4 regions of the Ectothiorhodospira sp. BSL-9 genome follow, and region 3 is predicted to be linked to each of the others. Evidence: predicted binding sites of a transcription regulator. Region 3 holds the regulator's gene; each other region holds the start of a gene.
The links. The regulator sigma-54, encoded in region 3, starts transcription at its own class of promoters, with help from an activator protein. The targets are predictions, from matches to a motif close to TGGCANGNTNCNTGCTT.

Region 1: the regulator sigma-54 is predicted to act here: its motif matches at 1,948-1,964, upstream of cowN (N(2)-fixation sustaining protein CowN).
Region 2: the regulator sigma-54 is predicted to act here: its motif matches at 4,797-4,813, upstream of nifE (nitrogenase iron-molybdenum cofactor biosynthesis protein NifE).
Region 4: the regulator sigma-54 is predicted to act here: its motif matches at 2,130-2,146, upstream of ECTOBSL9_RS16590 (PEP-CTERM sorting domain-containing protein).

The regions. Positions count from the first base shown of each region.
Region 1 covers NZ_CP011994.1:2,164,815-2,172,151, forward strand. The annotation lists gene ggt (gamma-glutamyltransferase) at 1-1,641, shown strand, start outside; gene cowN (N(2)-fixation sustaining protein CowN) at 1,609-1,911, opposite strand; gene ECTOBSL9_RS10180 (valine--tRNA ligase) at 2,119-4,881, opposite strand; gene ECTOBSL9_RS10185 (DNA polymerase III subunit chi) at 4,945-5,364, opposite strand; gene ECTOBSL9_RS10190 (leucyl aminopeptidase) at 5,402-6,895, opposite strand; gene lptF (LPS export ABC transporter permease LptF) at 7,055-7,337, shown strand, end outside.
Region 2 covers NZ_CP011994.1:3,377,170-3,384,506, forward strand. The annotation lists gene nifU (Fe-S cluster assembly protein NifU) at 1-532, opposite strand, end outside; gene fdxB (ferredoxin III, nif-specific) at 560-862, opposite strand; gene ECTOBSL9_RS15450 (NifX-associated nitrogen fixation protein) at 920-1,399, opposite strand; gene ECTOBSL9_RS15455 (NifB/NifX family molybdenum-iron cluster-binding protein) at 1,464-1,967, opposite strand; gene nifN (nitrogenase iron-molybdenum cofactor biosynthesis protein NifN) at 1,921-3,339, opposite strand; gene nifE (nitrogenase iron-molybdenum cofactor biosynthesis protein NifE) at 3,341-4,759, opposite strand; gene nifX (nitrogen fixation protein NifX) at 4,894-5,604, opposite strand; gene nifT (putative nitrogen fixation protein NifT) at 5,769-5,978, opposite strand; gene nifK (nitrogenase molybdenum-iron protein subunit beta) at 6,050-7,337, opposite strand, start outside.
Region 3 covers NZ_CP011994.1:430,697-438,033, reverse strand. The annotation lists gene thiC (phosphomethylpyrimidine synthase ThiC) at 1-246, shown strand, start outside; gene ECTOBSL9_RS02265 (HPr family phosphocarrier protein) at 310-579, opposite strand; gene ECTOBSL9_RS02260 (PTS sugar transporter subunit IIA) at 580-975, opposite strand; gene rapZ (RNase adapter RapZ) at 997-1,857, opposite strand; gene hprK (HPr(Ser) kinase/phosphatase) at 1,854-2,801, opposite strand; gene ECTOBSL9_RS02245 (PTS sugar transporter subunit IIA) at 2,806-3,273, opposite strand; gene hpf (ribosome hibernation-promoting factor, HPF/YfiA family) at 3,281-3,604, opposite strand; gene ECTOBSL9_RS02235 (RNA polymerase factor sigma-54) at 3,667-5,166, opposite strand; gene lptB (LPS export ABC transporter ATP-binding protein) at 5,333-6,058, opposite strand; gene lptA (lipopolysaccharide transport periplasmic protein LptA) at 6,055-6,594, opposite strand; gene lptC (LPS export ABC transporter periplasmic protein LptC) at 6,581-7,120, opposite strand; gene kdsC (3-deoxy-manno-octulosonate-8-phosphatase KdsC) at 7,150-7,337, opposite strand, start outside.
Region 4 covers NZ_CP011994.1:2,052,158-2,059,494, reverse strand. The annotation lists gene ECTOBSL9_RS09715 (peptidylprolyl isomerase) at 1-261, shown strand, start outside; gene ECTOBSL9_RS09710 (UDP-2,3-diacylglucosamine diphosphatase) at 271-990, shown strand; gene ECTOBSL9_RS16590 (PEP-CTERM sorting domain-containing protein) at 1,357-2,079, opposite strand; gene ECTOBSL9_RS09705 (glycerate kinase) at 2,592-3,824, opposite strand; gene ECTOBSL9_RS09700 (nitrogen fixation protein NifQ) at 3,837-4,436, opposite strand; gene modC (molybdenum ABC transporter ATP-binding protein) at 4,505-5,572, opposite strand; gene modB (molybdate ABC transporter permease subunit) at 5,572-6,261, opposite strand; gene modA (molybdate ABC transporter substrate-binding protein) at 6,296-7,054, opposite strand; gene ECTOBSL9_RS09680 (TOBE domain-containing protein) at 7,129-7,337, opposite strand, start outside.

The DNA of each region.
Region 1 (7,337 bases), 1.7 Mb from region 3:
TTTGCCGGTTCGTTGATGGCCGGGACGCCGCCCCATGGCGTGGCTACGCCCCATCCTCTGGCCACCGAGGTGGCCGTGGAGGTGCTTGCCCGGGGTGGCAATGCCTTCGATGCCGCCGTGGCGGTGGGTGCGGTGCTGGCGGTGGTGGAGCCTTATGGGTCCGGTCTGGGCGGGGGGGGCTTCTGGCTTTTGCATGAGGCCGCCACCGGGCGGCAGATGATGGTGGATGCACGGGAGCGGGCGCCGCTGGCCGCCCATGCAGACATGTTTCTGGATGATGCCGGCGAGGTGGACAGGGATCGGGTCATGAATGGTCCCCTGGCCGCCGCCATTCCCGGTACGCCCGACGCCCTGGATCACATCGCCCGGGAATATGGGGCGCTGCCCCTGGCGGAGCTGCTGGAGCCGGCCGTTCGCCTGGCTCGGGATGGGTTCCCGGTGGACCCGGTCTATGAGCGGTTGACCTCCTTCCGGCGGGACACCTTGCGGGAGTGGCCTGAGTCGGCAGCGGTGTTTCTGGATGATGGCCAGGTGCCCGGGGAGGGTTTCGTGATCCGTCAGCCGGATCTGGCCCGGACCCTGGAGCAACTGGCGGAGTCGGGGCGGGATGGGTTTTACCAGGGTCCGATCGCCGAGCAACTCATCCAGGCCGTGGGCGGGGCCGGGGGGATCTGGACCGAAGAGGATCTGGTGAGCTATCAGGTGGTGGAGCGCGAACCCATCACCTTCAATTATCGGGGCATGCGTGTGGTGTCGGCGCCGCCGCCGTCCTCGGGCGGCATCGCCCTGGCCCAGGCCCTGCAGGTGCTGGAACGCTTCGATCTTGGGGTCATGGACGAGGCGGATCGGTTGCATCACGGGGTTGAGGCAATGCGGCTGGCCTACCATGACCGCGCCCGGTATCTGGGGGATGGCGACTTTGTGGAGGTGCCCGTGGAGCGCCTCATGGATCCGCGTTACGCGGCCGGGTTGGCCGCCACGGTGCACCCGGGCCGGGCCCGGCCTAGCGATCAGCTCCCGGGCCCGGCGGGTCTGCGGGGAGGGCAGGACACCACCCATTTCTCCATCATCGATGCGCAGGGCAACCGGGTGTCGGCCACCCTGTCGCTGAACTATCCCTTTGGCTCGGGGTTCATGCCTGCCGGGACGGGGGTGGTCCTGAACAATCACATGGATGATTTCACCGCCGCGCCGGGCACGCCCAATGCCTACGGCCTGATCCAGTCGTCGGCCAATCGCATTGAGCCGGGCAAGCGCATGCTGTCGAGCATGTCACCCACATTCCTGGAGATGGATGATCGGGTGGCCGTGCTGGGCACGCCCGGTGGGAGTCGCATCATCACCATGGTGCTGTTGTCGGCCCTGGAGTTTCATGCCGGTGGTCGTGCCGATCGCCTGGTGGCGTCGCCCCGTCATCACCATCAGTATTTGCCGGATCACATCGAGTATGAACCGGATGCCTTCAGCGATGAGCTCAAGGCGCAACTGGAGGCGTATGGGCATGCCCTGGAGGCCCGTTCTCGTCCCTGGGGCAATCTGCAGGCGGTGGTGGTGGAGGCAGATGGCCGTTTCGAGGCGGCCGCTGACCCCCGGGGCGTGGGCAACCACTCAGCAGCAGGCTTCCTCCACCCAGGTGAGTAGGTCCTGGGCCTCGTCGTCGCCGCATTCTTCGAACAGTTCGCGGATCTGGTTGATGTTGGCGTGGATCAGGAACAGGTCGTCGGGTTTGGGGCCTGACTTGGGATTGCGCTTGCCCAGGAAGTAGTCCCAGAAGGGGGATTTCTGGGCCGGATCGGCGGTGAACTCCTCGATCAGGTTCATGACCAGGCGAGCATTGCCGTCGCAGTCCAGGTCCTTGAAGCTGATGTAGCGGGCGTTGGCGGCGTCGGGGTGTAGGTTGGGGCGGGTCACGAAGGGGCTCCTTGGTCTGGTGTTGTGCTGAGTGAGAAGCAAGGAGCGGGCCAGGTTTTTATTTTTTTTAAGTTTTTGTTAATTAAGGGAAAGCTGGAAAGGTGGGGTAGGGGGGTTACTTGAGATTGTGGGGAACGTGACAAGCAGAGGAGTATGGTCCGGCCCTCACCCCAGCCCCTCTCCCGCTTGCGGGAGAGGGGCTAAACCTCACAACCGCCGGATCTTATCCAGCTGACCTTCCAGTTCCCGCAGGCTGGCGCCCATCTCTGCCACCCGGGTGCGTTCCTTCTCCACCACCTCGGCGGGGGCGCGGTCCACGAAGCTGGGGTTTTCCAGTCGACCCCGGCATTGGGTGAGGTTCTTCTGCACCTTGGCCACTTCCTTTTCCAGGCGGGCGATCTCCGCCTCCTTGTCGATCAGGCCGGCCAGGGGGATGAGCAGGTGCATCTCGCCCACCAGGGCCATGGCAGACTCCGGGGGCTCCTCGCCGTGCAGCCACTGCACGGACTCGGGCTTGCCCAGGAATTCGATGAAGGCGCGGCTGGACTGGAAGCGGGTCTGATCCTCCGGCTGCCAGTTGTGCAGCAGCACGGGCAGGGGCTTGCCGGGGCTGATGTCCATCTCGGCGCGGATGCGGCGCATGCCCAGGATGAAGTTCTTCACCCATTCGATTTCCTTGTCTGCCTGGGCATCCCGTGCGCTCTCGTCCACCTGGGGGTAGGGCTGGTGCATGATGGTGTCGCCCTCGCGGCCCGCCAGCGGGGCCACCTGACGCCAGATGGCCTCGGTGATGAAGGGCATGATGGGATGCATCAGCCGCAGCAGGGTCTCCAGCACCTGAACCAGGGTCTTGCGGGTGCCACGGCGGGCGGCCTCGCTGCTGTCCTCGCCGGTGAGCACCGGCTTGCACAGCTCCAGGTACCAGTCGCAGTAGTCGTGCCAGGTGAACTCATACAGGGCGCGGGCAGCCAGGTCGAAACGGTACTCGGCCAGGTGGCGGTGCACCTCGGTGATGGTCACCTGCAGGCGGGAGGTGATCCAGCGATCGGCCAGGGAGAACTCCACCTCACCGCCGTTCACGCCGGTGTCCTCACCCTGGGTGTTCATGAGCACATAGCGGGCCGCGTTCCACAGCTTGTTGCAGAAGTTGCGGTAGCCCTCGATACGGCCCAGGTCGAACTTGATGTCACGGCCACTGGAGGCCAGGGCCGCCAGGGTGAAGCGCAGGGCGTCCGTCCCAAAGGCGGGGATGCCATCGGGGAACTGCTTCTTGGTGGCCTTGGCGATGCGCTTTTCCATCTGCGGCTGCATCAGGCCCTGGGTACGCTTGGCCAGCAGTTCATCCAGGGTGATGCCGTCGATGAGGTCGATGGGGTCGAGCACGTTGCCCTTGGACTTGGACATCTTCTGGCCCTCGGCATCCCGGATCAGGCCGGTGACGTACACCTCCTTGAAGGGCACGTCGTCCATGAACTTGAGGCCCATCATGATCATGCGGGCCACCCAGAAGAAGATGATGTCAAAACCGGTGACCAGTACCGAGGTGGGGTAGAAGGTCTTGAGTTCCGGGGTCTGCTCCGGCCAGCCCAGGGTGGAGAAGGGCCACAGGGCGGAACTGAACCAGGTGTCCAGCACGTCGGGATCGCGGGTCAGGTTGACGCTTGCATCCAGGCCGTACTTGCTGCGCACTTCTTCCTCGCTGCGGGCCACGTAGATCTTGCCGGCATCGTCGTACCAGGCGGGGATGCGATGTCCCCACCAGATCTGCCGGGAGATGCACCAGTCCTCGATATTGCGCATCCATTCGAAGTAGGTCTTGTTCCAGTTTTCCGGCACGAAGCGGATGCGGCCCTCTTCCACCGCCTGGATGGCCGGTTCGGCCAGGGGGCCGGCCTTCACATACCACTGGTCGGTGAGGAAGGGCTCGATGACGGCGCCGCTGCGATCCCCGCGGGGCACCATCAGCTTGTGATCGTCGATGCGTTCCATCAGGCCCTGGGCATCCAGGTCCTGAATCACACGCTCGCGGGCCTCGAAGCGGTCCAGGCCCCGGTAGGCCTCGGGGGCCTCGTCGTTGATCTTCGCGTCGATGGTGAAGATGTTGATCATGGGCAGGTCGTGCCGGCTGCCCACGGCGTAGTCGTTGAAGTCGTGGGCGGGGGTGATCTTCACGCAGCCGGAGCCAAACTCCGGGTCCACGTAGTCATCGGCGATCACCGGGATGCGCCGGCCCGTCAGCGGCAGTTCCACCTCCTTGCCGATGAGGTGCTGGTAGCGCTCGTCATCCGGGTTCACCGCCACGGCGGTGTCGCCCAGCATGGTCTCGGGGCGGGTGGTGGCCACCACCAGGTGACCGGAACCATCGGCCAGGGGGTAGCGCATGTGCCAGAGCTTGCCCTGTTCCTCTTCGGAGAGCACTTCCAGGTCCGAGACGGCGGTGTGCAGCACCGGGTCCCAGTTCACCAGGCGCTTGCCCCGGTAGATGAGGCCTTCGTCATACAGGCGCACGAACACCTCGCCCACGGCCTCCGACAGGCCATCGTCCATGGTGAAGCGTTCCCGGCTCCAGTCGATGGAGGTGCCCAGGCGCCGCATCTGTTGCTGGATCTGGTGGCCGGAGTGCTCGCGCCATTGCCAGACCTTGTCCAGGAAGGCGTCGCGGCCCAGGTCGTGACGGGACTGCCCCTCACGGGCCAGCTGGCGCTCCACCACCATCTGGGTGGCGATGCCGGCGTGGTCGGTGCCCCCCTGCCAGAGGGTGTTGTCGCCGCACATCCGGTGGTAGCGGATGAGGGTATCCATCAGGGTGTCCTGGAAGGCGTGCCCCATGTGCAGGGTGCCGGTCACGTTGGGGGGCGGCAGCATGATGCAGTAGGGGTCCCCCTCGCCACGGGCGGCGAACCAGCCATGGGTTTCCCATTCCTGGTAGACGGTTTGTTCGATGGCGCGGGGGTCGTAGGTCTTGTCCATGGGGCCTGTGTCGGATGCGGAGCGAAAGTGGCGGATTATATTAATCTTTTTTGGGGGTGCCGGTCACCTGCCCAGGGTGTGGTGATGCAGGTCGCAGCCCTGCTCCCGGTAGTGCCGGAACCGTGCCCGGCCGCTGTCACGCACGCTGGGGTCTTCATTGACCACCTCGGCCACGCGCTCGAAGCGCTCGAAGTGTGCGGGCACCTCGGGCGCCAGGTTGACCAGCACCTGGGCACCCTCCGGTGCATTGGGGCCGATGCTCACGGGCACTCGCGCATCGTCAGGGTTGATGCCATGCGGGATGAAGGCGTCATCCTTGAAGGTCCACAGCAGGTCGTCCAGTGCCCGGGCCTCGTTTTGCGAGCGGGTGTGGACATGCACCCGATGCCCAAGGCCGAAGGCCTTGTGCACCAGGCGACAGACGGTGGTGAGCCGCTGCTGGGGGTGGGTGCCCTTGAGGAGGTAGAAGTCGACTCTTGTCATGGTGAGGTGAGTTGTTTGGCTGGGGTGAGGGCCGCATTCATTCCTTGATGCGGTTGAACAGGAACTGCATCACCAGAGGCACAGGCCGGCCTGTTGCCCCCTTCTCCTTGCCGCTCTTCCAGGCCACCCCTGCAATGTCCAGGTGGGCCCATTTGTACTTCTTGGTGAACCGGGACAGGAAGCAGGCGGCGGTGATGGTGCCCGCCGGGCGGCCGCCGATGTTGGCCATGTCGGCGAAATTGCTGTTGAGTTGTTCCTGGTATTCATCCCAGAGCGGCAGCTCCCAGGCCCGGTCCAGGGTCTGACGGCTGGCGGTGAGCAGGTCGTTGGTGAGGGAGGCGCTGTTGCCCAGCACGGCGGTGGCCTGATGGCCCAGGGCAATGATGCAGGCGCCGGTGAGGGTGGCCATGTCCACCACCACCTCCGGGTCGAAACGCTCCACATAGGTCAGGGCATCGCAGAGCACCAGGCGGCCCTCGGCGTCGGTGTTGAGGACTTCCACGGTCTGTCCGGACATCGTGGTGATGATGTCACCGGGCTTGGTGGCGCGGCCATCGGGCATGTTTTCGGCGGCGGCGATCACGCCAATCACGTTCATGGGCAGCTTGAGTTCGGCGCAGGCCTTCATGGCCCCCATGACGGCAGCGGCCCCGCCCATGTCGTACTTCATCTCGTCCATGCCTTCGCCGGGCTTGAGGGAGATGCCGCCGGTGTCGAAGGTGATGCCCTTGCCCACCAGGACCACGGGCTTGTCGTTCTTCTTGCCGCCCCGGTAGTCCATGACGATGAGGCGGGCCGGTTGTTCAGAGCCCCGGGATACGGACAGCAGGGCGCCCATGCCTTCCTTCTCCATGGCCTCCTCATCCAGGATGTCCACCTTCAGGTCCTTGTAGGCCTTTTTCAGGCCCTTGGCCTGGTCCGCCAGGTACACCGGTGTGCACACGTTGCCCGGGCGGTTGCCCAGGTCCCGGGTGAGCTGCATGCCGGTGGCGGTGGCGGTGGCCCGTTTCAGGGTCTGCCCGGCGGTGTCCAGCTCCTCCTCGGCCTCCACGTTGAGCACCATCTGCTTGAGGGCCGTCTTGTTCTTTTTCTTGTTGCTCTTGAGCTCGTCGAAGCGGTAGAGGGCGTCTTCCACCACCAGCACGCTCTGGAAGAGCTTCCAGGGCAGGTCGCGGCCCTTGACGGGCAGGTCGGTGAGGAAATTGTGGGCGGTGGCTGCGCCGCTTTGCTTGAGGGCGGTGATCATGTGGGAGGTCAGCTTGCGGAAGGAGGCCTCGCTCAGGTCCCGCTCCTTGCCGCACCCCACCAGCAGCACCCGCTCGGCCAACTCGCCGGGCACTTGGTGCAGCCAGAGGGTCTGGCCCAGTTCGCCATCCATGTCGCCTCGCTTGAGCAGGGCGCTGATGGCGCCATCGGTGGCCTGATCCAGGGCCTTGGCGGCGGTGGACAGCTTGCGACGCTCGAATACACCCGCAACGATGCAGGGGCTGTGCTGTTCCTGGGGTTGACCGCTTGCGACTGAGAATTCCATGCCATTCCTCGAAATAGACTGGGAAAGCCCGATGATGCAGCAATCCGGGCCCTGGGTCACTGGGTTCGGCGGCGGGTGGTTGGCCTAGCCGATGCCGGGGCTAGTAGTATAGGGAATCTTCCTCCACCGTTAACGCACCCCGTGCCGGGGTGATTCGAGATGCCGTTGAAGGTCCTGGACCGTTACCTGATCCGCGAGATGCTGCTCACGCAGATGGCGGTGATCCTGGTGCTGCTGCTGATCATCCTGGGCGGCATGCTGGCGCGCCTGCTGGGGGAAGTGGCCGAGGGGCGCATCCCCGCCGATGTGTTGCCGGTGATCCTGGCACTGGGGTCTTTCCGGGCCCTGATCCTGTTGTTGCCGGTGTCGCTGTTCCTGGCGGTGATGCTCACCCTGGGGCGGTTGCACAAGGACAGCGAGATGGCGGCGCTCAAGGCCTGCG
Region 2 (7,337 bases), 600 kb from region 3:
CTTCATGACAGGTGGAGCAACCGCCACCCGCCTTGGTGTAGCCGGTCACGTCCTGCACCGTGCGCAGGTCATGGGCGCGGATGGTCTGCTCGATCTTCACGGCATCGATGGCGAAGCACTTGCAGATCAGGGCACCCTCCTCGTGATCATCCTTCCAGACCTCGCCGCGATAATTGGCGATGGCAGCCTGCAGGGCCTCATGGCCCATGACGGAGCAATGCATCTTCTCCGGGGGCAGGCCACCCAGCGCGTTGGCAATATCCTCGTTGTTGATACGCTCGGCCTCTTCCAGGGTCAGGCCAATGATCATCTCGGTGAGCACCGAACTGGAGGCCACCGCGGAACCGCAGCCGAAGGTCTGAAAACCCGCCTCCTGAATCACGCTGCTCTCGGGATCCACCTTGAGCGTGAGGCGCAGGGCATCGCCGCAACTGATGGAACCCACCTCGCCGGTCGCATTGGCGTCACGCACCATACCGACGTTGCGGGGGTTGAAGAAGTGCTCTTTCACCTTCTCGGAATAATCCCACATGATCTTGACCCTCCAGGGTGTGTACCGTCATACCGCCAGAGCGGCGGGGGCATGGGTGTGACATTTCTTGGGGCAGACCTGAGAGCAGGCCTCGCATCCAATGCAATCCATGGCATCGGCAAGCCGCATGACCATGGAGGTGTCGTCGGAGAAGCCGTCATCATCGTCGTCTTCGTCGTCGTCCATGTCCCGCTCCACCAGTTCAAAGCAGTTGCGGGTACAGACCTTGAAACAGCGGCCGCAGCCGATGCAGTTTTCTTCCTTGAGCTCCATGATGAAAGCGGGTGTCCACTGGGTACCGCCACGGGTGACGCCGGTAATGGGGTTCATGGTTCTATGCCTCTTCTCGTATGTCTTATGGTTTTGTGTCTTGTACTGTTTCGGCCATCAAAGACCGGCCACCTTGGGGTGGTCACCAATAATGTTCAGGGCCACGGACAGGAGCTTGTCGGCTTCGTTCTTCATCTTCGACAGGCTGTCAAAGCCAAAGCGGTGTACGTCACGCAGGCTCTTGTCCACCACGATCAGCTTGCCCACCGCGATGATCACGCGACCGAAACCCTCGCGATTCAGGCTCATCATGGGCGAGGCCAGGAGCCCGCACTCGCGTTCAATCATCATGGCCAGGGCGTTGTAGAACACGTGCAGGCGGGCAATGGCGCCCGCGTCGGGATCGCCCACAATGGGTATCTGACGGCGTTGTTCGGCGGTGAGAATCAGCTGCTCCAGTAGTTGAGCATCGGGTTCGGATTCGCGGGTGCCGTAGGTATCCAGAGCGCGCACCTGACGGATCACCTCCCGGATGAAATCCGTCTCCAGGATGGGGTCGTCGGTGGCAATGATGGCGGTGGCGGTATCGGTGGTCATGGTCGAATTCCTGATCGGATGTTGATGTCATGCATGGGTAAGGGGCGATGGGCCGGGTGGCTGGTCACCCCTCCTCTTCCCAGGGTTCGCTGGCCATGGCGTCAAAGCGACCCGGGTCGCCTTGCTGGCGCTGGACGGCCTTGGCCATCCAGGGGGGCGGGGTATGCTCTTTCAGGCAGGTCTGCAATTCGCGCAGCAGATCGGAAATGCGCGTTCCATGGGACACCCGCACTGGCTGGATATCCAGCGACAGAAGTTGTTTCACAGCCGATGATCCGGCGGCGGTGCAATAGACGGCTGCACACTCCTCAAGGCACTCGAACTTGGCCAGCAGCTTGTCTTCGCCACCGTCCTGGGCCTGCTCGCCAAACTGAGCCGCCTCCACCAGGTCCGCGCTCTCCTGGGTCAGCCGGTAGATGGCCATCCCCCGGGCGGACCCGAAATGCTGATCCACGCGGATCATGTCCGTGCTGGCAAAGGCCACCCGAATCGATGCATCACCCTCTTCCATGGCGGCAGACTCAGTGCCAGATGGCGTGATCACTTGCAGACGACGCTGTAGTGTCATGCTGCGATTCCTCCCAGGTTTGGGCTTCGGGATGGGCGTAGACGGAACGGTACGGCGCCACGTCATGGGTTGGGTTCGATAACTGCAGATTGGCCAGATCGAACAGGGCCTGGCGGGCGCCCGTATATCCGATCCAGGTACGCTGGAATCCCCCCAGCCAGTCATACTGGGGAAAGCCCGCCCGCAGCAGGGGAATGCCCAGACGTCGGGCTGGCTCCACGCCATGGGTATTGGCGATCAGGCACTGGGCCCCTCCCTCGCCAGCCAGTTCTTCCAGATCCTGCAGGTCGCCAATCTTGACCTGCTCTGCCGCCACCCGCTCAAGTACCGGTGCCCGGGTGGGCGCCACGGCGGCCACCACCTCGCCACCGATCTCCCTGACCAGATGTGAAAATCCGTGCAGCAGGTCCGGGTCGGCGGCGATGGCCACACGAGAGAAGCCCAGCATGAAATGGGTATCCAGCATGGCGTCCTGAAGGCGGGCACGTTCCCGCTGCAGGCGTGGTGGCACCGGGCGACCACTGAGCCGGGACAGGGTGAGCATGAGCTCATCCGTGGCTTCCAGGCCCATGAGGCTGTCGAAATGGACATTGGGTACGCCGGTGCGGGCCTCAAGATGCTCCGCTGCGCTGCCCATGGAGGCCCCCATCACCAGGGTGGCGGCCGACTGGCCCAGCCGATCCAGATGACTCAGCGGTGTCCCACCCGTGGTCAGCGCTGACAGGCGGGCCTCGGACAGATGCCCATCCAGCGAACCGGAGAGATCCGGCACCACCAGGGGTTCCAGACCGAAGGCTTCCACCATGTCCTTGAGGCTTTCCACGTCGCCCGGTGTGAGCGCGGCGCCGGCGAGGATATTCACTTGCCCGGGGGCCTCACCCGCCTGCTTCGACTCGGGTACCCGGTGATCAATCAGGGCCGTGACGGCCAGGGCAAACCCTGTTTCCGCCGATCCGGAAAAGTCCGGGGTGGACACCGGCACCACGGCCACATCGGCAAATTCCGGATGCTGCTGGCGAAATTCCCGTATCACCCGCTCCACATCAGCGCCCTCGGTTTCCGAAAGACCGGTGGTGAGCACCCCGATCAGGTCGGGCCGGGACTTGCCACACACGGTGGCCAGACCCTCCATGAGGTTCTCGTCAGCCCCCATGACGGCACTGACCTGATCCATGGCGGTGGTCTGCAGGGGGATGGGCTCCCGAAAATGGCGCACCAGAAAGACCTTGGCAAAGGCCGTGCAGCCCTGGGAGCCATGCAGCATGGGAATGGCGCGATCCATGCCCAGCATGGCCAGCGCCGCCCCCAGGGGCTGGCTGGCCTTGAGCGGACTGACGGAAAGGGCCTTGTTACGACGAATGATCCGGGCCATGTCAGCGGGCCTCCTGATGGGTGTGGGAGTCCAGGGGCATGCCGGTACTGTCCCAGGGGGCGGGCTGACGCACGTGGGGCCAGATGGGGCTCTCCAGGGTCAACGCCAGTTGACGGGCCAGCTCCAGCATTCCCTGGTAGCCCGCGTAGGCGGATTCGCGCTCCTGGTTGATATCCAGGAAGGGAATACGGGCCTTGAGGGCGGTGTACATGTTGCGCCCCCCGGCGATGAGCACGTCCGCCCGGGTTTCCTCGAAGATGCCCAGCAGGGCCTTGGGATTGCCGTCCTCGATCATGCGGGCGTCCTCCCCCATGAGTTCGCGGATGCGGGCCTTGTCCTCCTCGGTGGATTTGCGGGTGCCGGTGGCCACCACTTCCATGCCCAGATCCTGAAGGGCCGAGACCACGGACCAGGATTTCACGCCGCCGGTGTAGAGCAGCACCCGCTTGCCCGCCAGACGTTCCCGCCAGGGGGCCAGTTCGGCACGGATACGGGCCTCCTCACGGGCGATGAGCTCTTCGGTGCGCCCCGTGAGGTCCGGGTCGCCCAGCAAGCGGGCGAATTGGCGCAAGGCGTGGGACATGTCGTTGATGCCGTAGAAACTGCCCTCGAACCAGGGCGTGCCGTAGCCTTCCTGGAGCTTTCGGGCCACATTGATCATGGCCTTGGAGCACACCATCATGTTGGCTTCAGCCCGGTGCATGGTCTGCACCTGGTGATAGCGGGCATCCCCGGACAGGGTGCACAGCACGCGCAACCCCAGTTCATCCAGCAGCGGCAGCACATGCCAGAACTCGCCGGCGATGTTGTATTCGCCGATCAGGTTGATGTCATGCACCGTGATGCCGGGGCGCTGTGCCGACTCGGGTGGGGGCTCGGGTTCGCGGCTGCCCACCACCTGCTTGACCATGGACTCGCCAGCGATGCGGTTACCCAGGTTCTTGGAGCCATAAAAGCCTGCGGCGTCCACGAACACCACCGGCACACCCCAACGCTCCTGGGCCACCTTGCAGACCGCCTCCACATCGTCACCGATCAGGGCGGGCACGCAGGTGTTGTAGACGAAGACGGCCGGCGGATTGAAGGATTCCACCGCCTGACGGATGGAATGCAACAGACGCTTCTCGGAGCGCCCCATGATGACATCCTGCTCCGTGAGGTCGGTGGTCAGGCCCAGGCGGAACAGGTCAGGCCCTGAGGAGCGGGTACCGCGGTTATCCCAGGAGTTACCCGCGCAGGCGATGGGGCCGTGAACGATGTGGGCCACATCCGCCACCGGCAGCAGGGCGATCTGGGCCCCATCAAATGCGCATCCCCCGGCCGCGGCCCCGGGCTTGGGGCGGGCGCAACCGGACTTTTCCTTGGTGTTGTGGTCACATGCCGGCTCATCCAGCAATGCCTTGATGTCCTGTGCCTTCATTGTCTGCTCCGCTGCGGAATCGGCTTTGCAGGGAGAAATGCAAGACGCGGGCCATTTTCAAGTTATTGTTTATTAGGTATTTATTTTTTCAATGGCGTGTAGGAAAGGCGACAACGGGGAGGTCAGGCAACAAATCAGCCCTCGCCGAACCGGGCCACTGTCCCCGGCTCCCGCCCCATCACCTTCGCCAGCCAGGGCGGTGGCGTCCCTTCCAGCACTGCTTGCAGGCGGGCGATCACCTCAGAGGCTGCAGGAGTGTCCGGCAATTTGATGGGATGCACGCCCACGCGGATCACCTTGGCTGCCGCCGGGCCGCCAATGCTCTCCACGTACAACAACTGACAATCCGACAGCAGTTGCGCCCGCGCGGCGTTGCGATCCTCTGCCTTGTCCGCCTCGTCGGTGAAACGGATCTCCACCAGCCGCGCCGCGGCCTGGGACACCTGATAGATCAGAAAACGGGCACAGGAACCAAAATGGCCATCCAGTTTGTCGCCGGTATTGGAGGCCAGGGCAATGCGGATGGAGCCGGGCATGTCATCCTCGCCAAGAGACTCCACGGCAGGCAGATCCGGCTCCACCTCCCGTTCGCCAGACAGATAGCGCACGGCCATTTCCAGACTCTGGCTGTTGCATTCATCCTGCTCGATATCGGGATGGCGGGTGCGTTTGAGACCCTGCCTGAGATCCTCGACCGTCATCGAGGCCAACGCTTCTTCCTTGATGGGAGCACCGATGCGCTCAATGATGATCTCGAGCAACCGGGGTAGTTCAATCCCGGGCATGACCTTCTTGGCCAGTGCGATCCGCAGGGCGCATTCACGGTCGAGGATGTCGGTGGACATGGGGGTACCTCATCTAATGTTTAAATCGGTGGCAGGCGCGGTCACCCGATCCCTCGGGGGCGCATGGCGCCGATGACGCCCATCGGCTGATCCTGGCTGCGGGCACTCCTTCGCGAGCGAAGCCCCGTCTGAGGTGGGTGTGCCGGACGGAGCGTGCCTTGGGCTCAGAGGCGCTTGGCGCGCAGGGTGATGGGCAACCGGGGAGCTTCGTCCATGGGTTCCAGGAAGTAACGGGAGCCGTCAGCCAGAGTGATCTCGCCACCCCAGCGCCCCGGCCCCTCGTGCTCCATGGAAACGATAGCCTCTTCCAGGTCCTTTTTGGGGACGTAGAAGGACATTCCCGATTCCGTCTTGTTGATCATGACGCTTGGCATGGTGTGTTCTCGCTTCGATACAGAAGCCCCTCTCCCTTGAGGGAGAGGGGTTGGGGTGAGGGGCAAACCTATTACCGCACCAGGTCGTAGCTGTAGTCCGTCACACCCATTTCCTGGGTTTCGTCATCCAGCTGCTCCAGCACCGAGTTCACCAGGGTGGTGAGGATGTACATGCCGCCCTCATAGCCCAGGGTGGTCATGCGATGCAGATGGTGACGATCGAAGATGGGGAAGCCGATCCGCACCAGCGGCACCTTGAACTCCTTGCCCTTGGCCAGGGTGTCGCGCTCAAGGAACTTGCCGTAGGAGTTTCCGATCAGGAAGTCCGGCTTGTCGGTGAACAACAGCGAGCGCAGGTGCCACAGATCCTTGTTGAAATACACCTCGGACTTGGCGCCGTAAGGGCTTTGGGAGAGCATCTCATCCATGGCCTTCTTCCAGCGCTTGTTGGCATGGTTGCACAGGATGTGACGCGGCTCGGCGCCCAGTTCCAGCAGGAAGCGGGTCATGCCCATCACGAAGTCCGCATCCCCGTACAGGGCGTACTTCTTGCCATGCAACCAGGTGTGGGAGTCGGTCATCATGTCCACCAGGCGGCCCCGCTCCTTCTCCAGAGCGGCGGAGATGGGCTTGCCGGTGATTTCCGAGACCTTCATCAGAAACTCGTCGGTGCCACTCAGACCCATGGGGATACTGATCTTCGGGGCCTCGTGATGCCAGGTGTTCTTGACGAACTTGCGGGTCTTGTCCAACTGCCAGGGCTGCAACAGCAGCGTGTCGTGGGCATTGGGCGCATCCTTGATCTCTGCCTGTGTGGTTCCCCCGGCATACATGCGATATTCACCATCGGCGGGGGTGTCGAGCACTTCCTCGGGGTCGCACAGCAGGCTGAAGTCCACATCCATGTCCTTCATCATGCGCTTCATTACCCGGTAATTGCCCAGGTAGGTTTCAAAGCCTGGCACCAGGTTGATCTTGCCGTTCTTGCCCGGCTCCTTGTCTTCCATGTGATTGAGGGTGAAGTAACGGATCGTGCCCTCGAACATGTTGTCCCAGCCCGTGGTGTGGCTGCCCACAAAGGAAGGCGTGTGGGCGTAGGGCGTGGGGAAATCTTCCTCGATGTACCCTTCCTTCCTGGCGTTACCGATGAAGGCATTGAGGTCGTCACCGATGACCTCGGCCATGCAGGTGGTGGACACGGAAATCATGTCCGGCTTGTACAGGGCCTTGGCGTTCTGCAGGCCTTCCATGATGTTCTTCTGGCCACCGAAGACGGCGGCATCCTCGGTCATGGAGTCGGACACACAGGCGATGGGCTCGCGGAAGTGCCGATTGAAGTAGGTGCGGAAATAGGCCACG
Region 3 (7,337 bases):
AACCTCTCGCTGGATCCGGAGCGGGCGCGTGAATTCCATGATGAGACCCTGCCCAAGGAGGCCCACAAGGTGGCCCATTTCTGCTCCATGTGCGGGCCGCATTTCTGTTCCATGAAGATCACCCAGGATGTGCGGGAGTATGCGGCGCGGCAGGGCATGTCCGCCGAGGAGGCCCTGGAGAAGGGGATGCAGGACAAGGCAGTGGAGTTTGTGGAGAAGGGGGCTAAGGTTTACAGGGAGGTGTAGGGGCGTACGGAAAAAAGGGGACAGACACCTTTTCCTTTGGAAAAGGTGTCTGTCCCCTTTTTTCTACTCCGGCTCTCCGAATCGATCCCCGATCAAGCCCTCCAGGGCATCCAGGGCCTGTTTGGCATCCTCCCCCTCGGCGATCAGGCGCACCGTGGTGCCGCGGCTGGCAGCCAGCATCATGATGCCCATGATGCTCTTGCCGTTCACGCGGCGGTTGCCCTTTTCCACCTCCAGGTCAGCCGAGTAACTGCTGGCCAGGTTGACGAACTTGGCCGCTGCCCGCGCATGCATGCCCAGCTTGTTGATGATCTCGACTTCCCGCGTGGGCATTTAACTGTGGGTCTCGCAAAGAAGGATGCCATCATGGCCACCACTGATGGCCTTGTTGACCAGTTCATGCAGGCGCAGGGTGGGGTAGTTGAGCACGCGCACCAGCATGGGCAGGTTCAGCCCGGCAATGACCTGGACCTTGGGCTGCTGGGTGAGACGGTTGGCGATATTGCTGGGGGTGGAACCGTACATGTCGGTGAGCACCAGCACGCCGTCCCCCTGGTGCAGTCGATGATAGGCGTCGATGGCCTTGCCCAGGAGGATGTCCGGGTCACCGGACTGGGAGACCGCCAGGCAGTACGTTTCCAGCGGGATGGTGCCCATCATGGAACGCGCCGTGCTGAGCAGGTCTTCCCCGATGTGATTGTGTGTAATGATCATGAGTCCGACGGACATGCTGGCATCCCGGTTCAAGGATCAGGAAAGTTCACGGTGACGGGTGCTCACCGCCTCGCCCCTGAGGCCGCGGAAATGTTCCGCCAGTCTCTCCGCCAGATAGACTGAGCGATGCTGCCCGCCAGTGCAACCAATGGATACGGTCAGGTATGAGCGGTTTTCACCCTCGAAGCGCGGGATCCAGGTGGTCAGGAAGTCGCGTAACGAGGCAAACATCTCCTCCACCATGGGGTGATTGTCCAGGAATTGGGCCACTTCCTCGTCACGGCCGGTGAGGCCGCGCAGCAGCGGTTCCCAGTGAGGGTTGGGGAGACAGCGTACATCGAAGACAAAATCCGAGTCCACTGGCGCACCATGCTTGAAGCCGAAGGACTGGATCAGCAGGGAGATGCCCCGGTCAGCGGCCTGCTCCACCCGCTCACGGATCGTCTGGCTCAACTGATGCACGTTGGTGCGGGTGGTGTCGATGGCCAGGTCGGCATGGTTGGCAATATTGGAGAGCAGTTTGCGCTCCAGATGGATGGCCTCCCACAGGGGCACGCCGTCGCGGGTGAGGGGATGTCGTCGACGGGTTTCGCTGAAGCGCCGCAGCAGGGTTTCTTCCTCTGCCTGGAGGAAGATGACCTGCAGGTCCACCCCCATGGCGCGGATCTCCTCGACGATGGTGTCGAAACGATCCAGTTCCTCGATGCCACTGCGGGCGTCGATGCCCACGGCCGCCTCGTCGTACAGGGTGAGGCGTGGGCTGCGCAGCTGGGCGACCACTGCCGTGAGCAGGCCCAGGTGCAGGTTGTCGATGCAGTAATAGCCTGCATCCTCCAGGGCATGCAGGGCCACGGTCTTGCCGGAGCCGGACAGGCCACTGACGATGATGAGTTTCATGGGCTTTCGCTCTGCATCTGCTTGCGCTGTCGGGCAGCCAGGTCGTCGCCGGCATAATAACCGCGCAGGCGCAGCAGGTGATTGCGAATGGCGCCTTCCACCATGACGGCCAGGTTGCGTCCCGGGGCTACCGGTAGGGTGATGACCGGGATTTCCAGCCCCAGCACCACCCGGGTGAAGCGCACCCCGTGCAGGCGGTCGATATCCTCGGCCTGCACCTTGGCCTGATCCTTGAGGTCGATGATCAGGCGCAGGTACTTGCTGTTCTTGATGGCGCTGTCGCCGTACATGGCCTTCACATTGAGTACGCCCAAACCCCTGACCTCAAGAAAGTTCTCCAGCACCGGCGGGCAGGTACCGCGCAGGATGTCCGGGGCGATTCGGGCGAATTCCGGGGCATCGTCCGCCACCAGACGGTGGCCCCGGCTGATGAGTTCCAGGGCCAGTTCGCTCTTGCCCACGGCGCTCTCGCCGGTCACCAGCACCCCGATTCCCAGCACTTCCATGAACACCCCGTGCAGGGTGGTGGTTTCCGCCAGCTTGTTGCTGAAGAAGTAACGCAGGATATTGATCAGTTCATGGCTGGGCAGGGCGGTGCGCAGCAGCGGTACCGACTGGCGTTCCGACAGGGTGCGCAGCTCGGGGAGGGGCTCCAGGTTATCGGTGACGATCAGCATGGAGGAGGCGCCGCTGCACAATTGCTCCAGAATGTCTCGCTGGGAGTTCTTGCGCAGCGACCACAGGTAGCGCATCTCGTCGCTCCCCAGTACCTGGATCTGATTGGGGTGGATGATGTTCAGGTGACCCACCAGGGACGGGCTCCCATGGGGGGTGGAACGGTGCGATATGCTCCGGCCACACCCCTGGGTGCCCGCCACCCAGACGAGGCCCAGGCGCTCCTCCATGACCTCCATGATGTTGCTGACGGTGAGCGAGTCGGTCATGGGGTCATCCGGTGTCTTCGGTGTCCCATTCCTGCACCAGAGTCAGCAGGTCCGAAGGGCCGGAGGTGCTGCGCAGCCGGGCCAGCGTCTCCGGATCGGAGAACATCCTGGCCAGCAACGCGAGGATCTGAAGATGCTCGTCTGTGCAGTCTGCCGGCACCACCAGCGCGAACAGGATGTCCACCGGCTCACTGTCTGGGGCATCGTAGTCGACGCCCTTTTCCAGCTTGAGCAGCGCGGCACAGGCCTCGCTGGCGCCGGCCAGACGACCATGGGGGATGGCCACGCCATGCCCCAGGCCCGTGCTGCCCAGGCGCTCCCGGGCCAGCAGGCTGTCGAAGATCTCGCCCTGGGTGAGCTTGGGCAGATGATTGGAGAGCATCTCGCCCAGCATCTCCAGCGCACGTTTCTTACTGCTCACGTCCGTCTGGCAGTGCACCCGCTCAGGGGCGAGAAGATCACCGATGTTCATGAAGCGTTCACTCGATGTGGTTGCGGTGGGAGCCTTCAGCCCGGTGGTGGTCCTTGAGCTTCTCCTTGTGCTTCACCACCTGGCGATCCAGTTTGTCCACCAGGGCGTCGATGGCGGCGTACATGTCCGTGTGGCTGGCCTCGGCATGGATGCTGTTACCGCTGAGCAACAGGTTGCTCTCGGCCTTTTGCTGCAGCTTCTCCACGGTCAGGATCACGTGCACGTCGATGACGTTGTCAAAATGCCGCTCCAGGCGCTCGAACTTCTCGTTGACGTAGTTGCGCAGGGCGTCGGTCAGGTCGACGTGATGACCGGTGAGGTTGATCTGCATGAGATGACTCCTTGGAAATAGGTAGGGATGGGTAATGAGCAGGACGGCTGCGTGGGTTTGCTTCAGACGAGCCGCTTGCGTTCGTTGGATGGCGGAATGGCCATGGCCTCACGGTACTTGGCCACGGTGCGTCGTGCCACATGAATACCCCGATCCACCAGGACCTGGGCGATCTTGCTGTCACTCATGGGCTTGCCCTGGGGCTCTTCGGCAACCAGCTTGCGGATCATGGCGCGGATCGCGGTGGCTGAACACTCACCGCCGTCGGCCGTGCCCACATGGCTGGAGAAGAAATACTTGAATTCGTAGATACCCCGGGGGGTATGCATGAATTTCTGGGTGGTCACCCGGGAGATGGTGGACTCATGCATCTCCAGTTGTTCGGCAATATCGCGCAGCACCAGAGGTTTCATGGCCTCGTCACCGTATTCCAGGAAGGCACGCTGGTGCTCGACAATGGCGGTGCCCACCCGTAGCAGAGTCTCGTTGCGGCTTTGCAGGCTCTTGATGAACCAGCGGGCCTCCTGGAGGCTGTTGCGCATGTAGGTGTTGTCCTGGCTGGAATCGGCGCGGCGCACGAAACTGGCATACAGGGGGTTGACCCGCAAGCGTGGCGCGATTTCCGGGTTGAGCTCCACCTGCCAGCGGCCCTCTCGCTTGCGCACGAAGACATCGGGAATGATGTATTCGGGCGAACTGCTGCTGATGACCCCGCCTGGGCGCGGGTTCAGTGTCTGAATCAGGGCGATCACCTGCTGCAACTCGCCATCATCCAGCCCCAGGCGCCGCTGCACGCCCTTGTAATCACGTGCACCCAGAGCGTCCAGGTGTTCACGGGCCAGGGTGCGGGCCTCGGTCAGCCAGGGTGTGTCCTCCGGGAACTGGGCCAGTTGCAGGCCCAGGCATTCGGCCAGGTCACGTGCGCCCACGCCCACCGGGTCCAGGTGCTGAACCATGTTCAGCACGGCTTCCACCTCGTCCAGTTCCAGGTCCATCTCCCGGTCCGTGGCCAGGGCTGCGTGGATCTGTTCGATGGGTTCGGCCAGATAGCCGTCTTCGTTAATGGAATCAATGATGGTCAAGGCAATGGCCCGGTCACGCTCACTCATGGACGACAAATGCACCTGCCACATGAGGTGTTCATGCAGGCTTTCCGAGGGTCCGGTCTGGTTCTCGAAAAGGTCGCGCCCGTCGTGATCCGACTGTCCGGCGCTGGAAGGGGGCACATCGTAGATGTCGTCCCAGTTGCTGTCCACCGGTAATTCGTCGGGGATCTGCTCCTGACTGCCCTCGGCGTTGCCTTCCGTCTCGGCGGCGGCCTCCGCTGCTTCTGCTGCCTCGGAGGTATCGGCCTGCTCCTGCTCGCGAGGCTCCTCGCTGGCGGTCTCCTGATCTGCCTCCGTGCCCTCCACGGCCTCGAGCATGGGATTGATTTCCAGGGTCTCCTGGATCTGGGCCTGCAATTCCAGCGTCGAGAGCTGCAGCAGGCGAATGGCCTGCTGCAGCTGCGGGGTCATGGTCAGGTTTTGACCCAGCCGGAGCTGGACGGACGGTTTCAACATAGCACGACGCGCGCCATCGGGCCGGGGCCCGGGTCTTTGATGCCTGATGATGAAGGCGGGGGCAGGCCCCCGGCGTAAATGATGCTTTCAAGAGAGATTATACGGTGTGCCAGCAAAAATGGGACCCATGTCCCGAAAACCGCACGCTGAATGGGGAGTCTCGGCTTCACAGGCGGAAGTTCTCCCCTAGATAGACGCGGCGGACCTGCGGGTCGGCCAGTACGTCTTCCGGCGCGCCCTGGCTGATGATGTGCCCGCCACTGAGGATGTAGGCCCGGTTGCAGATGCCCAGGGTCTCGCGCACATTGTGGTCGGTGATCAGTACACCGATGTTCCGTGACGTGAGATGGGTGATGATCCGCTGGATCTCGATCACCGAGATGGGGTCCACGCCGGCGAAGGGCTCGTCCAGAAGGATGAAGGCCGGCTCGGTGGCCAGGGCACGGGCGATCTCCACGCGCCGTCGTTCGCCACCGGAGAGACTGACCCCGGCGTTGTCGCGGATGTGCTGGATCTGGAACTCCTCCAGCAGGGATTCCATCTTCTCCAGACGCTGGGCCTTGTTGAGGTCGCGGCGGACCTCCAGCACAGCCATGATGTTGTCTGCCACGGAGAGCTTGCGGAATACCGAGGGCTCCTGGGGGAGATAGCCCACGCCCATGCGGGCCCTTGCGTGCATGGGCAGTCGGGTGATGTCGCGGCCGTCCAGGCGGATCTGGCCTTCGTCGCAGGGTACCAGGCCCACGATCATGTAGAAGCAGGTGGTCTTGCCAGCGCCATTGGGGCCCAGCAGGCCCACCACCTCCCCACTATTGATGTGGATGGAGGCGCCGTCCACGGGTTTGATCGCCCGGTAACGCTTGACCAGCTTGTCGGTCTCCAGGCGGCTCATGGCGTGTCGCCGTCCTCTGGGCGAGAGCGATCACGGTCACGGGGTGCGAAGATGGCCTCTACCCGGCCTGTGTCACCGGTGCTGGCTTCAAGGGTGGCGGCCTCCAGGTTATAGACGATGCTGCTGCCGCGGAATTCGTCGTCCCCCTGCCATACCCGGGCCTCGCCGGTGAGCACCACCCGCGGTCCATCCGGAAAGAACTCCATGCGTCGTGCCTCGGCGCGAACCTCGCGGTTGGATTCATCCCGCGTGGTCAGGGTGGCCAGGCGTCCTTCGGAGACCATGCGCTGGAGTTGCCGCTGGGGGGCATGCACTGTCACCTCGTCGCCCGTGATGACGGTGTCGCCCTGGGTGATGGTGACGTTACCCTTGTAAACACTCACCCCCCGCTGATCGTCCAGGCTGGCGCGATCCGCCTCGATGCGGATGGGCAGATCGGGGTCGTGCTGGCCCTGTGCGGCAGGCATCCAGGCCAGCGAAACGGCCAATAGCAGCCCCGCCAGGTGCGGGCCCGTGGGGATGTCAGTGCGGAACATAGGTGCCTCTTACCTGACTCTCAAGTTCCAGGGTATCCCGGGTCAGATCCAAAGTCATGCCCACCCCTTCTGCCTCGCGGTGAGTGCTCACCATACGGGCCAGGGCGTCGGTTTGCGCCTGGCGGGAAAGGGTCCATACGGTGACATCCCGGCTGGTGATGGTGATGGGGGGGTGATCGGGGGCCTCGGGGCGGTTCAGGCGCACGTTGCCCAGCAGCTGCACCTCGTCGCCAGCGGGTGAAACCCAGCCGCGTTCGGAACGCAGGGTCCAGTCGGGAGCGGGGGGGTGTTCCATGATCAGCACCGGGGCCTCCACATGGCTGGAACGGTCTGCCTGGCGTTGCTCCATTCGGGCGCCGGAGAGCCGGTACTTGAGATTGCCGGACTCGTCCATGCTCCAGACCACAAAATCCTCGGCGAAGAACTGATTGGCCTCGGGGTCCACCTGGGTGGTCGGCACCACGCGCCGTTCCTGGGCATTCTCCGCGAGCCAGAAGCCCACGGCGGCCACCAGGGTGAGTGCCATGATCAGCAGCAGTCCTGAAAGGCGGCGACTCATTCCAGATAGGGGGCCAGGGCGGCCTGCAGGTTGTCCTGGGCCTCCAGGATGAACTCGCAGGCCTCGCGCACCGCTCCACGGCCGCCGCCTGCCCGGGTGATGTAATGGGCATGCTCGCGCACCAGGGGGTGGGCGTCGGCCACGGCGATCGCCAGCACGGCGCGACGCATCACGGGCAGATCCA
Region 4 (7,337 bases), 1.6 Mb from region 3:
AACGAGGTGGGCACGCTGGCCATGGCCCGCACCCCCAACCCCCACTCCGCCACGGCGCAGTTCTTCATCAACGTGGAACACAACCGCTTCCTGGACTTCACCGCCGAGACGCCCCAGGGCTGGGGCTATGCCGTGTTCGGCAAGGTGGTGGAAGGCATGGACGTGGTCGAAAGTATGGTGGCGGTGCCCACCGGCAGTCAGGGTATGCATCAGGACGTGCCCAAGGAGCCCATCGTGCTCAATAGCGTGACCGAGCAGTAATTCTGCACGGTGCCTCAAACGTTATTCATTTCCGATCTGCACCTGGACAGGGATCGTCCACGCACCCTGGAGCAGTTTGCCCGGTTTCTCACCGAGCGGGTTCCCGGGTCCGATGCGCTTTACATCCTGGGTGATCTGTTCGAATACTGGATCGGCGACGATGACCCTGCCCCGCACCTGGATGATATTCTCGACACCCTGCATCGGCTGAGCCGAGAGGGTCTGCCGGTGTATTTCGCTCACGGCAACCGGGACTTTCTGGTGGGCGAGGCCTTCGCAGAGCGTAGCGGTTGCACGCTACTGGAGACGGAAACGGTCATTGATCTTTATGGCACCCCCGTGCTGCTCATGCACGGGGACAGCCTGTGCACCGATGATGAGGAGTACATGGAATTTCGTCGCATGGTGCGCACTCCCAAATGGCAGTCCGCCTTTCTGGCCCGCCCCCTGGCCGAGCGTCATGCCGAGGCCGAGGCCATGCGTGCCCAGAGCCAGGCTTCCACCCGCAACAAGTCTGAACGCATCACGGACGTGAATCCGGGCGCCGTGGAGGATGCCCTGCGTCGCAACGGCGTGCACACCCTGATCCACGGCCACACCCACCGCCCCGCCGTGCACAATTTCGAACTGGACGGACACCCGGCCCGCCGCATCGTGCTGCCGGACTGGTACGGTGATGGCGGCGTACTGGCCTGCACCCCACAAGGCACGTCGCTCCAGACGATCTGAGCTCCCTCTGGAAAGCCCGCGAGGAGTCCTTGAGCCCCGGGAACTCTTGGGCACCCTTGAGCCATTGGGGAACCCCCGTGGGAGCGGCCCTCGGCCGCGAATGCCGCGACTCCGGTCACCACCCCCCAGGGCTTGGCACCGAGGTGAAGAACCTTGGCGGGGGGTGTGCCTGCCCGCGGGACGCCGTGAATACCTCCCTGTAGGCTTGATCGCCGCATCCATGCGGCGAACACCCGCTCCCAGACACACCCCCCGCCAAGGTTCAGACAGTCTGGTGGCTTTCGGTGGGAAAGGCCTTTCGCGGCCGAGGGCCGCTCCCACGGGGGCTTTCCTTAGCCCCCTGCCCTACTGCTGCGGATCGTCAGCTTACGCAGCCTCGGCAACCGTCACGGGACGACGGCGGCGCAGGAAACCCAGGCCGAGCAGACCACCGGCCATCAGGGCGAGGATGCCGGGTTCGGGGACTTCGGAGGGGTTTTGAGTTTCTGCCGCCAGATTATATAAACTCAAATTCGAATCGCGACTCACTAGAGTGGCATTTTGATACCCAGCAAGATCATGAACAGAATGATCATAGGTTAGGGACTGAAAGGGGATTTTGAGATAGAAGTCACTTCCCTTCTCACCAATTTCGAGCTCATTGCCCCAAGTTAGACCTAACGAACTGCGCGAGTTTATATTTCCATTCCCATTATTAATCTGGAACTTATATTCGAGGGCAGCGTAAATAGTTTGATTTTCTTCCCTTTGAACTCCAGCCACAGAATAACTAAGCAAAAATGAAAGCGGGACGTTAGCGCTCCCAGACACCCAACCCTGCGTGCGCTCTGATGCTAAACCAATATCAAAGATATTCAAACCTTCTATGCTTTGAACTGAGTACCCATTACTACTATCAACACTCACTTCAAAGGCGCTTAACCCTACTCGGGACTGAATCCAACCAAGATTATCCGGAATATCAAACAAGACATTTTGAATCGTGAACTCATATGTCATCAGATTCGCCTGACCAACCCCAGCCCAAGCCACACCCCCAGCCAAACAAGCCGCCACCAACACCTTTTTCGTCTTACTGCTGGCCATCATCCCATAATCTCCACGTTTCGTTCGGCCATGAGCGGCTTATGGGGATAATTAAGCACGAAGCCTGCCAACAATCGGTGAGCGCATCATGCCAAGCTTAAAACGTGAAACAGCGCACAAAACCAAACCCATCCTGTCAGATATTCCGACACACATGCGTGTCATAAACATCGCCGCAGCGATATTCCATGTGTGAAACGGATCACAAAAGCGACTTTTTGACCGTAAATAAAATCGACACCTAATTCCCAAGCATGCCACGTAACCACCCCCTCAGCAGCGAAGGGGTATTCCCCACCGAAAGCCACCAGAGTGTCCGAACCTTGGCGGGGGTGTGGCCGGGAGCGGGTGTTCGCCGCAGGGATGCGGCGATCAAGCCTACAGGGAGGTATTCACGGCGTCCCGCGGACGGGCATACCCCCCGCCAAGGTTCTACGCCCCGATGCCAAACCATGGGAAGCGGCGGCCACCGGCAATCCCTTCGCGGCCGAGGGCCGCTCCCACGGAAGGCTAATTCAGGCTACCCGGGCGATGACCAGGTCCATGACGTTGGTGCCGGTGGGGCCGGTCTTCAGGAGGTCGCCGGAGGCTTGCAGGCAGGGGTGGGCATTGGCGGTGGCCAGGGCCTGGTCGGGGTCGAGGCCCTGGGCACGGATGCGGTCCCAGGTGCCACCGTCCACCAGGGCGCCGGTGGCCAAGGTCACACCATCGGAACCATCCGTGCCTGCGGCCAGCAGGGTCACATTCGGGCAACCGGACAACACCCTTGCCGCCGCCAGGGCCAGATGCTGATTGCGCCCGCCCTGCCCCGGGTTCTCCGGCAGGGTCACCGTGGTCTCGCCGCCCCACACATGCACACCGGGCGCCCTGCCCTCCTGCCTCAGCCAGTGCGCCAGGGCCGCGCCACGCTCAGCCGCTTCCCCCTGGAGAAATTCTCCATGCAAGGTGACCGGGCAACGCAGGCTGCGCGCTGCGTCGCCCGCCGCGCGACAGGCATCCTCCAGCGTGGCCAAAACCCGCACAGGCACCTTGCGGCCTTGGGCCCAACCGCCCACCTGGGCATCCATCGCCCGCTGGATGATCCCGGACAACCCGGACGGCAGGACCGGCGGAGGATGGGAGTCCCGGGGCGGACTGAGCAGCCCCGAGCCGATCACCGCCGGATCATTGCCGGGCACATCCGAGATCAACCAGACCTCGGCCGGGCGCTGTCCCAGATACCCCCGCAAACGGCCTGACTTGATGCAGGACACCGCCCCACGCACCCGGTTCATGGCCTGGATATCCAGCCCCGAACCCAGCAACCAGCCATTGATCCGTTGCAGATCCGCCAGCGTCATCCCCTCAGGCAACACCTCCACCAGGCTGGAGGTGCCGCCGCTGATGAGGAACAACAGGGTGTCACCGGGCGGCGTCGCCGAGATGAATTCCAGCAACTTCGCCCCAGCCGCCAGGCTGGCCTCACCGGGCAGCGGGTGATCCGATTCCAGGCACAAGAAACGCCCATCATGGGCTAGAGACTCATCACCATGCCCATGGCGAGTGATCATGAGTGCCCGCTTGAGTTGGCCACCCAGCCCCGTCCGTGCACCCTGAGCCATGGCGGCGGCGGCCTTGCCGATGGCCACCGCGTGCACTGCCCCCTCCGGCTTCTTGATGGCCAACTGCCGCCGCACGACTTGCTCGCCGTTCACGGCCTCCAGGGCCTGGTGGAAGCAATGCAGCAGGATGTCGCGATGAGGATTCATGGGAGTCCCGGGCTACTCATCTCGCACAAAACACGCCCGGTAGTCCGGACAATCACCACACACCGGGGATTTGCAGATCGGTATGCCTTCCCGGCCGCATAACTGACGATAGAAGAACTTCTTCCAGCGCATGTTGTGCACGTTCTGTTGCGCCAGGGCCGCAAAATGTCGCGTCATCAGGGTGGAAAGCTCCGAACGCGCATCCAGCCCAAGACCCTGCCACAGATGGCCTGGCTTGAGGGCGCGACGCGCGATGATATGCGCCAGCCATGTGGTCGCCTCGCCCTGATGAGAGGCATGCTCCAGCAGCAGGCCGCGAAGGTCCGCCTCCTCGATGGCGCCCTCCCCCGCATCACCTTCCCGGGAAACATCAGGCTCCAGTGTGTCAAAGCCGGGAAAACAATGATCCAGCAGGCGGCTCAGGCTATCGGCATGCAACCCCAGGCCAGCGTTCAGGGAAATCGCCCGGGCCTGCTCCACGTCTTCCAGCGCCGCCACGAGGGCACAGGACAGCACGTGGCGGTCGAATGGATCACCCCGCCCCGGCAATGCCAGCAAACGCTCACGCCTTTGCGTATTCGGGCCTGCGTGCGGATGAGAAGTTGATGCCATGATAAGGCCCTCCTCGGCCCTCGATGATCCTCGAGGGCCTTCACTCATGGATGATGGGATCGCGGCACTCATGCGACAGCAACCCCCTTGACCATCGCCCACACCGATTGCCCTGGGGACAGGTCCAATTCCCGGCGGGAACGCGCGCTGATTCGGGCCAACAACTGATGCTCCCCCGCCGCCAGGTTCAGAATCACATGCCCGGGGTGGGGATCGTCACTGATCTGCGTGATCCTGACCGGAATCGAGTTGAGCACGCTGCTGGAATCGGGGCGCTCCAGGGCCACGGACACATCCCGCGCCAGGATGCGCACCCGCACGGGGGCGCCCAGGGCACGATCCTGATGGGAGACCAGCAACCGCCCCCCGCCAAAGGCCAGCTCCGTGAGGTGATCGTCCGCGTGGTGGTCGGCCACTGTGCCCTCGATCACCGCCGAGGCCTGTTCGCTGTGGGCCAGGGGCAGGTCGGTGCGGGTTAGCAGTGTCTGCAACGGCCCCTGGGCCAGGGCCCGTCCGTTTTCCATCAGCACCATGTGATCCGCCAGGCGGGCCACCTCCTCAATGGAATGGCTCACATAGATCACCGGGATGGACAATTCATCCCGCAACCGCTCCAGGTAGGGCAGGATCTCCCCCTTGCTGGTCACATCCAGGGAGGCCATGGGCTCGTCCATGAGCAACAACCGCGGACTGGTGAGCAGGGCACGACCAATCGATGCCCGCTGACGCTGGCCACCAGAAAGCTCGTCCGGATAGCGTGCCAGCAGATCCGTGAGGCCCAGCAGTGTTGCCACCTCGTCCAGCTCCAGGCGGCGCTGCTCGGGTGCCAGGCGCTTGAAACCATAGAGCAGGTTATCCCGCACCCTGAGATGGGGAAACAGGCTGCCCTCCTGGAAGACGTAGCCCAGGGGCCGTTCATGCACGGGTAGCCATTGAGCGCCATCCTGCCAGGTCTCACCATTGAAGGTGAGGCGGGCCTCACGAATCCGTTCCAGACCCGCCAGACAGCGCAGCACCGTGGTCTTGCCGGAACCGGAGCGACCGAACAGCGCGGTCACGCCGCGCCCGGGGATCTCCAGATCCACGTCCAGGGTGAAATCGCTGCGATCCAGAAAAAAGCGTGCATGGATGCTCATCACGCCACCCCCACGACCTTGAAGCGTCGATTCAGTCCATACACGCTCATCAACAGGATGAACGCCAGGGCCACCAACAGCAGGGACAGGGCATGGGCCGAAGCATAGTCCATGGCCTCCACATGATCATAGATGGCGATGGAGGCCACCTGGGTCTGACCGGGGATGTTGCCGCCGATCATCAGGATGACGCCGAATTCCCCGAGGGTGTGGGCAAATGAGAGCACCGCTGCGGTGAGGATGCCCCGGCGCGCCAGGGGCAGCACCACCGTGAAGAAGCGGTCCATGGGGCCGGCCCTCAGGGTAGCCGCGGTCTCCAGCACCCGCCCGCCGGTGGCGGCAAAGGCATTCTGCAGGGGCTGCACCACGAACGGCAGGGAATAGATCATGGAACCGATCACCAGACCGGTGAAGGTGAAGGCCAGATGTCCCACGCCGATATCCTCCAGAAAGCCCCCCACGGCCCCTCTGGGCCCCAGCAGGACCAGCAGATAAAAGCCCATGACCGTGGGCGGCAGCACCAGCGGCATGGCCACCAGCGCCTCGATCATCACCTTGCCCCGCCATCGGGTATGGGCCAGCCACCAGGCCAGCGGGGCGCACAGCACCATGAGGAGACTGGTGCTGATCACCGCCAGCTTGAGGGTGATCCACAGGGCGGTCAGATCACTGTCGCTGATGCCGAACATGCCGCTGGACTCCTTGCAGGTATGTCAGCCGGCATCATTCGCCGGGCAGGATGAACCCATAGGCCCGCATGACGGCACGGCTCGTGGGGGCGTTCATGTACTCGGCAAAGTCGGCAGCGGTCTCGTTGTCGGCGGCTCGACGGGTGATGATGAAACCCTGCTCCAGCGGATTGTGCAGATCGTCATCGATCAGGTAATAAGGGCCCTGATCCCTCACATGGGGATTGAGCGCCAGCGACAGCGCCACTACGCCCACCTGGGCCGCACCGCTCTCCACCAGCTGCAGTGCGTGGGCGATGTTCTCCCCAAAGACAAAGCGGGGCACCAACTCATCCCACAGACCAACGGCCCGCAACGCCTCCTCCGCCCGTTTCCCATAGGGGGCATGGCGGGGATTGGCAATGGCGATCCGCCGAAACTCCGGTCGGGAAAGATCCTCCAGGGTCAGTTCGGAAGCATCCACCGTGTTGCTCCACAACACGATGCGGCCTATGGCGTAGGGAATGACCTCGGAGGCCGCAAACCCGCGCTCCTCAAGCATCCGCGGGTACTCGATATCGGCGGAAAAATACAGGTCAAAGGGCGCGCCATTCTCGATCTGGGCGCGGAAACGACCGGATGAGCCATAAATCACCTCAATGGAGCGGTCGGGATGGTCTTCCTGATAGGCCTCCAGGATCTCGTCCATGGCAAAGCGCAAATCGGCAGCGGCGGCAATGCGGGTGGGCTCTTGTGCCTGCAGCGTGCCCATCAAGACAAGCAGGGTGAGGCCAAGCAGTCCTCTGAATAACACAAGGCTCATGGTTTTATTCCTTTTCAAGTGAAATCGCGTTCAATGAAGGTGATGGTTGTTTGCTGAGCCTGGGGTCAATCGGTCACTGCCAGCAGTACATGGGAAGCCTTGATCAGGGCACAGGCCTCGGCCCCTTCGGTAAGCCAGCCCTCGTCCAGGGCCTCGCGGGTGACGATGGCAGTGAGCACGCGGCCATGACCCAGATCCAGCTTGACCTCAGCATTCACGGGGCCCGCCTCCACGTGGGCGACCCTGCCCGGCAGACGGTTTCGGGCAGAGACGC